3 regions of the Exiguobacterium sp. 9-2 genome follow, and region 1 is predicted to be linked to each of the others. Evidence: riboswitches for the same ligand, from Rfam matches in the RefSeq annotation. Region 1 holds a riboswitch; each other region holds the start of a gene.
The links. A riboswitch is a leader RNA that binds a small molecule or an ion and turns the genes downstream of it on or off. The one in region 1 is predicted to bind S-adenosylmethionine.
Positions count from the first base shown of each region.

Region 1 (3,279 bases):
GTGCTTCCTCGGTCGTGATATGACGTTGCTTAAATCCTTCGATACTTGCTTGATAGCTTGAGGTGATCGCAACATCGGCGCCCACTTCAAAGTAATCGTGATGGACACGCTCAATCTGTTCCGGTGCTTCGATTAAGAGGCGTGCCGACCAGAGTGGATCGTTCAGGTCGAATCCCTTTTGTTCGAGTTCAGTCGCAAGCGCACCATCTAAAATCAGGAAAGGAACTTCCTGTAATCGTTGATCAACTGGATTTTTGATTCGGGACATTTTCAACACTCCGTTTCTGAGAAGAATTCGTGAACGCATGAACGACATAACAGATCACGATGAATGGGATACCGCAATACAAGGCGACTCGTTGCGTCGGATCAAATCCGATACCAATCAGGGAAATCAAACAGACGACGAAAGCGGCGATCGGTACCAATGGAAAGAGTGGTGTACGATAGACCAATTCGTCGACCGTATGCCCTTCGCGGAGGAATTGTTTCCGGAAGCGATACTGCGCAACGCTGATACTCATCCAGACGATGACAACAGCAAGACCGGAAATCGAGACGAGCGCGATATAGACACTTCCTGCTGCATAGATGCTAGAAAGCAAAGCAAGTCCTCCACCAAGCATGCTGAACAAAACAGCTCGAAGTGGAACCCCACTTGGCGTCACCTGGGCGAAGAAACGCGGAATCATGCGTTCGTTCGCAAGCGACCAAAGCATCCGGGAGGCAGCGTAAAGCCCAGAGTTCGCTGCCGATAAGATCGCTGTCAGAATGACGAAGTTCATCACGTCTGCCGCATACGGAATCCCGATTCGTTCGAACACCGCGACGAATGGACTTTCGAGCACGCCCTTCCCTTCCGTTGGCAATAAGACGGCTAATACAATGATCGTACCGACGAAAAAGAGGACGAGTCGCAAAATCGTTGTTCGGATCGCAAGCGGAATCGTCCGCTTCGGATCGACCGCTTCACCCGCTGCGACGCCGATCAATTCCGTTCCTGAGTAAGCAAAGTTCACGGCAAGCATCGTCATGAAGATCGCAAATGCCCCATTTGGAAACAATCCTCCTTCCGTTAAGGAAGAAAAGAATGAGGCTGGGCTACCATCTTGTAATGGGATGAAGCCAACGATGGCTCCCGCACCAAGTAAAATGAAAGCAATGATCGTTACGACCTTAATGGCGGAGAACCAAAACTCGACTTCAGCAAATACGCGGACCTTCAAGACGTTGATACCAAGGATCATCGCAGCGAATAATGCACTGAACACCCAGACTGGAATCGACGGGAACCAACGTTGCATTAAAATGCCTGCTGCCGTGAATTCTGAACCAAGGGCGACCGTCCACGTCAGCCAGTAGAGCCAGGCCACCGTATAACCGGTACCGGGTCCGATATACTTCGTTGCGTACTTATGGAATGATCCGGTTTCCGGCATGTGCACAGCGAGTTCACCGAGACTTAACATGACTAAGTAGACGACGACGGCTCCGATCAAATACGACAAAATCGTTCCGACACGTCCCGCTTGTTCCAACGTATAACCTGTACTTAAAAATAATCCTGTTCCAATGACGCCTCCTAACGACAGCATGATCAGATGACGTGATTCCATCTTGCGTCGAAACGCTCCGCTCGTTTTCATGAATCCATTTCCTCCTCGTTCCACCTATTTCAAACAAAAAACGCATCCTCACGGATGCGTCGGTCGACAATTCGGAAATCTTATCGATCGGGTGCAACACCCGCAGGAATTAGCACAGTATCTTTCGACCTGTTGCTGAGGTTTCATAGGGCCAGTCCCTCCACCTCTCTGGATAAGTATGTAATTGTTCCTAACCCTATCAAGTCTTTTCCGGATTGTCAACGCAATTCAGAATACTCCTACCAAAAAACATTCCGTATCGTAATGACCCGGAATGTTAGAACACTTTATTTTTTTGCGAATAGATCCGCTGTCTTTAAGGCTGCCCGAACCGCTTTTCGGTTCAATGTCCCTTGCTGGTGCTTCATTTTCTTCGTTTGGGCAGCCAGTTGCGCTTTGAGCGCCGCAATTTCCTGATCTTTTTGAGTCGTCGTTGTTTGTTTCTGCAATGCTTTGATTTTCTTATCTTTTTCGGCCAATTGCGCTTTTGCCTGTTTTTGCGCATCCGCGATCTTCTTCTCTTGTTCCGGGAAGAACCGTTCGAAACGGGCGACTGCTTCTTCGAGACTCACGCCAGAAATCGGTTGAACCGGTGGAAGTAGTTCCGCTTGCGCCATTTGACGGTCAAACGGCACATTCTCAGGATAATTCGTCTCTTGGTAAATGTGTTCAAGATCATTCACGTTCAAGAAGTCAACGAAGTTGTCGAAGTTACGTGCTTGAACACGTACTGGACTTTGGAAATCAGCATTGGCTACGACGTCGGATAATTGTGTATCCGCTTTGATGTCGTTCGCCCAAATATGCGTCAACTGATGATAATCCGTTAGTTCGCGCATTCGTGCATCCTTTGGAATGAGGATACTCGGCGTACCCGCAAGCGTTGCTGTGATATTTCCATGCAAGCGCGCACCAAAACTGAGGTCTGCCTGCCCGATGAAATCGAACCATGTTTGTGCGTTCAAGAAGAAACGAACACGATCGTTCATGTAAGCAGGATCCGACATCTTCACCGGATAGTTCGTCACGGACAAATCTGCGATCGGATGCGTTCCTGTATACGTCAATTTCAGTTCCTTCATCCATTGGGGAATGAAGTAATGATTCGGATACTCTTCCATTCCGCGCGTAATGAAATCAAGAACATTTTGTGGTGCTAAACGTGACGAGTTGACCGTAATCATCGACTCGGGCGTAATGTTCGTTTCACGAATATGTAAGTCGCGACCAAACGCGTACATCGAAGGACATCCGATGACACGATGATCAATGCCTTCGCGAAAACCAAGACGCGTCAAGTATTTCGACGTGATTTCCCCACGAAGACCAAGCATGCTTGAGCGCTCAAGTACAGCGCTGACGAATGCTTTGACATCTTCATCGAACGGGAATCCGCCGTCTAGATCTGGTTCAAACGGTGCACGTAAGCCTACACCGATGACGACGACTGGAATTTTTAATTTCTTGATAAGGCGGGTGTACTTCCGCAACGTCGGTACGAATTCTTTTCGGAATGCATCCGCTAACGGAATGACATAAAGATCAAAGTTGGCATTGATTTCGTCCGCCCGTTCTTCATCGTAATAGTAATAGTCCGGTGTAATCGTCGTACCTTCTGTCATCAACGTCCGAA
Region 1 is NZ_CP142850.1:3,003,101-3,006,379, forward strand. Features, by position in the region: gene mmuM (homocysteine S-methyltransferase) at 1-268, opposite strand, end outside; gene VJ374_RS15685 (amino acid permease) at 243-1,646, opposite strand; SAM riboswitch class I at 1,724-1,825, opposite strand; gene VJ374_RS15690 (polysaccharide pyruvyl transferase family protein) at 1,934-3,279, opposite strand, start outside.

Region 2 (3,279 bases), 610 kb from region 1:
GCCATTGCCGTGTAACCGACAAGTGCAACGAGTGTAACCGTGATACCAGAAACGATAGCAGGCAATGCTTCTGGGATTAAGACTTTGTAGATGATTTGGAACTTCGTCGCGCCCATCGATTCAGCTGCCTCGATGACACCTTTATCGACTTCGCGAAGTGCGAGTTCAACCATCCGACCGTAGAACGGTGCGGCTCCTAAAATCAGTGCCGGTAATGCTGCTGTTGGTCCGAGGAACGAACCGACGACTGCTTTCGTAAATGGAATCAATAAGATCAGTAAGATGATGAACGGAATCGAACGGAAGACGTTAACGATCAAGCTCAAGATCGAATAAAACGCCCGATTTTTGAACAACAATTCTTCATTTGTCGCAAACAATAATAAACCAATGATCAAACCGAGAACGAATGTCGAAAGACCAGCGACTGCCGTCATATAGATCGTACTGCCTGTCGCTTCCCACACCATGTCCCAGTCTAGGTTGTCAAAGAATGAAATCATCGGTGATCCACCTCCACTTCAACATCACTGGCTTGAAGCTTCGTGATGACCGCTTGTGTTGCTTCTGTTTCCCCGATTAACTGAATGAACAGCGTACCGAGCGCCCCTTCCTGTGATTGACCGACGTTTCCGCCGATGATATTGAACAGGACGGGTGAATCCTTCATGACTTCCGCGAGGATCGGACTTTCCGCCGTCGATCCGACGAATGTCAACTGAACGATTTTTCCGGTTGGGTAGCGTTCGCGGAGTTTCGCGAACGTCAACTCGTTTTCCGATGGCGACGTCAATTGTTTGACGAATTCCTTCGTCATCGCTTGCTTCGGATGACGGAAGACTTCTGCGACCGGTCCTTGTTCGACGATTTTACCGGCCTCCATGACGGCGACCCGGTGACAGATTTTTTGAATGACGTGCATCTCGTGTGTGATCAAGACGATCGTCAGTTTCAATTTTTCATTGATGTCGACGAGTAACTCAAGAATCGAGTCCGTTGTTTTCGGATCGAGTGCACTTGTTGCCTCGTCACATAAGAGAACGTCCGGGTTCGATGCCAGTGCCCGAGCGATACCGACACGTTGCTTTTGACCACCGGATAATTGCGACGGATAGGCTTTTTCGCGTCCATCCAAACCAACGAGTTGGATCAGTTCCGCGACCCGTTCCTTGCGGCGTGCCTTCGGAAAGCCACCAAGTTCGAGTGGGAACATGATGTTCTCTTCAACTGTTCGTGACCAAAGTAAGTTGAAGTGCTGGAAGACCATCGAGACATTCTTGCGGACGCCCCGTAATTCTCTAGGTTTCAGCGATGTCATTTCGACACCATCGATTTGGATCGAACCACTCGTCGGTGCCTCAAGCATATTCAGCAATCGGATCAAGGTCGATTTCCCTGCTCCGGAATAACCGATTATTCCAAAAATTTCACCGCGCTCGATTGTCAGATCGACATTCGCGACGGCTTCGACCGCTCCGCGCTTTGAGCGATAAATCTTTCCTACGTCTTGTAAACGAATCACAACTGTCCCTCCTAAAATAAAAAAAGTGCGCGCGTTTTAGAGCAAACGCGCGCACTTTTCAGTACACAAAACCATTTGCTCTCATCTCCCAGACTTTTGTCTGCTGGAATTAGCACCACTTCGGATCAGATCCGCGGTTGCCGGGTTTCATCGGGCCAGTCCCTCCACCACTCTCGATAAGAGTTTCGGTATTAAGTTTGTAGAATATATTCTGAATATTAGCAGGGGTTATTTTTGTTGTCAAACAGTTTTTTCAGAAACTTTTTCGAGGAACGTGAAAGCACGCGTTAAGTCTTCTTTCAAATCTTCCGCATCCTCAAGTCCAACTGAAATCCGGACGAGACCGTCCGTGATGCCGAGTTCTGCGCGACGTTCTGCTGGGATCGACGCGTGCGTCATCCGTGCCGGAACGGAAATCAGGCTCTCGACGGCACCAAGACTCTCAGCAAGTGTGAAGAAATGTGTCGCCTCGACGAGTTTTTCTGCGTTCGCTGCTGAACCGACATCAAAGCTGATCATCCCACCAAATCCAGTCGCTTGTTTCGCTTGGATGTCGTGACCAGGATGCGATGCAAGTCCTGGGTAGAAGATGTTCGAGACGATGTCTTGCGCTTGCAAGAACGCAACGAGATCATGGGCTGTCTCTTCGATCGCATCCATCCGGATACCGAGTGTACGAAGACCACGGACGAGCAAGAAGCTGTCTTGCGGTCCAAGCACGCCGCCTGTCGAGTTTTGGATGAAGTGCATCTCTTCGCCGAGCGCATCATCTTTGACGACGACAAGTCCAGCGACGACGTCCGAGTGTCCGCCGATGTATTTCGTCGCACTGTGCAAGACGATGTCTGCACCGAGCGCGAGTGGTTGTTGATGATATGGTGTCGCGAACGTGTTGTCGACGACGAGTTTAAGATCGTGACGTTTGGCGATCGTTGCGATCGCTGCGATGTCCGTTACTTTCAACAACGGGTTCGTCGGTGTTTCGACGTAGACGATCTTCGTGTTGTCTTGGATCGCTGCTTCCGTTGCTGCAAGGTCCGTCGTATCGACGAATGTCACTTGAATGTTGAACTTCGGTAAGACGCGTTGCATCAAGCGGAACGTACCACCGTAGACATCATCTGTCATGACGATGTGGTCGCCAGACTCAAGCAAGTGGAAGACGGCATGAATCGCTGCCATCCCAGAACCGAAGGCAAAACCACGTGCGCCGCCTTCAAGATCCGCAATCAATCGTTCGATGCTCGTCCGTGTCGGGTTCGCTGTCCGTGAGTATTCGTATCCGTCCTTAAGTTGACCGATTTTATCTTGCTTGTATGTGCTTGTTTGATAGATTGGTGGTGTAACGGCTCCTGTTGCCCGATCGACACCTGTTCCTCCATGAATCAATGCTGTCTTCTTACGCATGAGTTTCGTCCACCTTTTCAAAGATTTGTTGGCTTAAATAGCGTTCGGCACTGTCTGCGAAGACGGTGACGATCGTACTGCCGGGGTGACGCTTTGCGATATCAAGCGCAGCAACGAGCGCTGCCCCTGCTGAGCTACCGACGAGTAATCCTTCGCGAGCAGCGAGTGTATGAACCGCGTCAAATGCATCACGGTCAGAAATCGTATGAATCTCATCAACGAGTTCACGCGGAACGAGGCTTGGCCATTTCGCTGTACCGATACCTTCTGTCTTATGCGGACCGGCTGGACCACCGTTCAAGACGGAGCCTTCCGGTTCGACGATTGCTGCTTTTGTACCGAGACGTTGT
Region 2 is NZ_CP142850.1:2,392,961-2,396,239, forward strand. Features, by position in the region: gene VJ374_RS12565 (methionine ABC transporter permease) at 1-503, opposite strand, end outside; gene VJ374_RS12570 (methionine ABC transporter ATP-binding protein) at 500-1,522, opposite strand; SAM riboswitch class I at 1,601-1,705, opposite strand; gene VJ374_RS12575 (bifunctional cystathionine gamma-lyase/homocysteine desulfhydrase) at 1,763-2,929, opposite strand; gene VJ374_RS12580 (PLP-dependent cysteine synthase family protein) at 2,922-3,279, opposite strand, start outside.
Region 2: another riboswitch for S-adenosylmethionine. It lies ahead of VJ374_RS12570 (methionine ABC transporter ATP-binding protein); the one in region 1 lies ahead of VJ374_RS15685 (amino acid permease).

Region 3 (3,279 bases), 150 kb from region 1:
TAAAAGAGAATTCATCACATCTGACCGTATGTCAGAAAGAGGGGGAGAAAGGATGGCTCAAAAGAATAAAAAGCTATCAAAGGGAGCTTGGCTTAGTATTAGTGCCTTGTTGGTCACGCAAGCAGTTAGCCTATTTTTCAGTGCACGAAAATCAGGACGTAACCCGTGGGTATGGGGAGGCGCGGGACTCCTTCAGTTTCCACTTCCAGCAATCGCGTATTTGATTTTAGAACGACAAGCGAAGCAGAAAAAATAATGAAACAGGTCCGATCACCATGATCGGACCTGTCGTTGGTTAAGAAGAGATTTTTTCCTGTTGAGCAACTGATTTTTTCGGACGTGGGAAACCAAAGATGATGGCAATCGATCCACAGACGAAGAGCAGGAACGGATAGAACAGATACGGAATCAGTTCTGGTGAAGCTGTCTTCGTCAACTCTGCTGCGATCAGCAGTTGTGCCCCATACGGAATGATGCCTTGAATACCACAAGAGAAGATATCAAGAATACTCGCTGATTTCTTGCGGTCGATTTCATACGTATCAGCGATTTCAGCCGCGAGTGGTCCAGCGACGAGAATCGAGATCGTATTGTTCGCCGTTGCGAGGTTCGTCGCACTGACGAGTGCTGCCATACTGAATTCAGCACCGCGACGCTGTGAAATCTTGCGCGTCAACGTCTCTTTCAAGTAGGCGATTCCGCCATTGAACGTGATCAAACTGACGAGACCACCCATGAGGAGTGTCAAGATGGAAATCTCTGCCATGCCCATCATTCCTTCAGACATCGAAAGGACGAACCCACTTAAGCCAAAGCTACCGTCGATCATACCGATGATTCCAGTAAGCAATGTGCCACCGACGAGAACAAGAATGACATTGACACCAAATAGTGCAAGGACGATGACGGCGAGATACGGAATTAATTTGTAGAACTCGAATGCTTTAGCTGCTGCCGCATCGCCAGAACCAGAAACGAACGCGAGTAAGATGACCGTTAAGACGGCAGCCGGGAGAACGATCATGAAGTTCGTCCGGAATTTATCGCGCATGTTCGTTTTTTGTGTCCGAACGGCAGCGATTGTCGTATCCGAGATGAACGACAAGTTATCACCGAACATCGAACCACCAACGACTGACGCTGCTGCGATCGCAACGTTGATACCTGTTGCTTCATGAATACCGAAGGCAATCGGTGCGAGAGCGGCAATCGTTCCTGTCGAGGTACCCATTGCCATCGAGATGAATGCTGCGATAACAAATATCCCACTCATCAGGAGTGAAGGAGGTAAGAACGTCAAAGCAGCATTGACAGTTGCTTCAATTGCGCCGATCGCTTCCGCTGTTCCAGAGAACGCACCGGCTAATAAGAAAATGAAGACCATGATCATGATATCAGGATTTCCGGCACCGGTTGCGATACGTTCGACCGTTTGATTGATCGATCCTTTCGTCATGATTGCAGCAAAGATCAACGCGATCAAAGCGGCGATCAGAATCGGAAATTTGTAAAAATCGTCATAGAAGATACCGGCTCCGATGAAGAGGACCAGGAATACGACGAGCGGAAGCAGTGCCCATTTGTTAGGCGTAATCGTTTCTTTCATTGTTGATACCTCATTTCTCAAAGATACAAAAAAAGACCCCTTCGCAAGAAAGAAGGAGGTCTTTATGAAATAAAAAGACGCTCTTCTTATCTCTCAAGCTTTCGCTTGCTGGATTTGGCACAGTACGAATCAAATCGTCGCCGCTGCCGAAACATCATTGGGCCAGTCCCTCCGTTTCTCGCGATAAAAAGAAGTCATTCAATTGTTGTAAAACACGTTTCTTACCGTACCGCATTGAGTAACGCGTGTCAACTGTACTTTACTGAAGTGCCTGTTCTAACGTCTGGACGTTTTCTTCCATCAATTTGAAATACGAGCTATTTTGTTGCGATTTCGTCACCGACTCGAGGTTATGGATCGTCACGGATTTAGCTCCGATTTCTTTTTGGATGACACGCGCAACCTTTGGTGAAACCGTTTCTTCGAACGCGACGTATTTCAAATCATGCATCCGCGCTCTTTTTCAAAAAGCAGCCAGTTGCTTTTGTGACGGTTCATCGGAAGGGGAAATTCCGGCGATTGGAAGCTGCGTGAAACCATATCGTTCGGCGAGGTAACCGTAAGCTGCATGTGTGACGAGAAGTTCTTTTTTTGATCCGTCAGCGACGGCTTGCTTGAACTCTTTATCGAGTGCGTCAGCTTGCTGATCGAACGCTTTCAAGTTTTTTTCGAATGTTGCTTTGTCTTTTGGTACTTCTTTTGATAAGGCGACTGTGATAGAACGTGCCATTGCTTTGGCGTTGACAGGATCAAGCCAGACGTGTGGATCGTATTTTCCATGATCGTGTTCTTCCTCTTCGTGAGCATGTTCATCAGTTGCGTGATCATCGTGCCCTGCTTCTTCGTGCGCATGCTCATCTTCTGTATGTCCCTCTTCTTCATGTGCGTGAAGCGTAGCATCCGATTCCAGCAAAGTGACATCCTTACTCGTCTCGACGAACCGGACGTCCGTGCCTTTTAGACTCTCTTGGATTTTTTTTGAATAGGGTTCAAGTGTCGTACCCGTCAAAAGGAAAAGGTCACCTTTGGCAATCTCAGTGAGTTGCTTTGACGTCGGTTCATAGGAGTGCGGATCTGCTCCAGGTGGGACGATCATCTTGACGTTGACTTGATTACCACCGATTTCACGGGCAATGGCAGCTGTTGCGAACGTCGATGTATAGATTTCCGTCTTTTTATCATCTGAAGTCGATGAATCGGTGTTTGATCCACAAGCTGCGAGGATACTTGCGCTCGCGAATGCGACCGTTAAAGCAGGAATGATTTTTTTCATTATATGTTACCTCCGTTATTAAAACGTAATTATTCCGATTTGGACTTTTTCACTATAGCGGAACGTTTGAGAAGCGTCAAGTACGAATACCGAGACGTTCGACTTCTTTTAAAACGGGGTAAAAGGATAAAAAAGTGAAGGAATTGGTACGTCTTTTGGAGGTGATCAAGTGAAACGTGAAACTGCATGCATGGCTATGGGGGGGGAGCTGCATTACTAACGACGGCAGCTGCGGGAGCAAGTATCTGGAATAATTACGGTGCATTACTTCGGTGGACTGAACCCGCCTTGCCAATCACAGAAAAAAAACAACTCGCACCGCGGACACTCACTTACAAACAAGTGGGAGACCGTACCTTACAACTCGATCTCTATTATCCGCCGGGGGAAGGACCGTTTC
Region 3 is NZ_CP142850.1:2,850,587-2,853,865, reverse strand. Features, by position in the region: gene VJ374_RS14945 (hypothetical protein) at 53-256, shown strand; gene VJ374_RS14940 (Na+/H+ antiporter NhaC family protein) at 296-1,606, opposite strand; SAM riboswitch class I at 1,690-1,796, opposite strand; partial or broken gene VJ374_RS14935 (metal ABC transporter solute-binding protein, Zn/Mn family) at 1,866-2,879, opposite strand; gene VJ374_RS14930 (alpha/beta hydrolase) at 3,066-3,279, shown strand, end outside.
Region 3: another riboswitch for S-adenosylmethionine. It lies ahead of VJ374_RS14940 (Na+/H+ antiporter NhaC family protein); the one in region 1 lies ahead of VJ374_RS15685 (amino acid permease).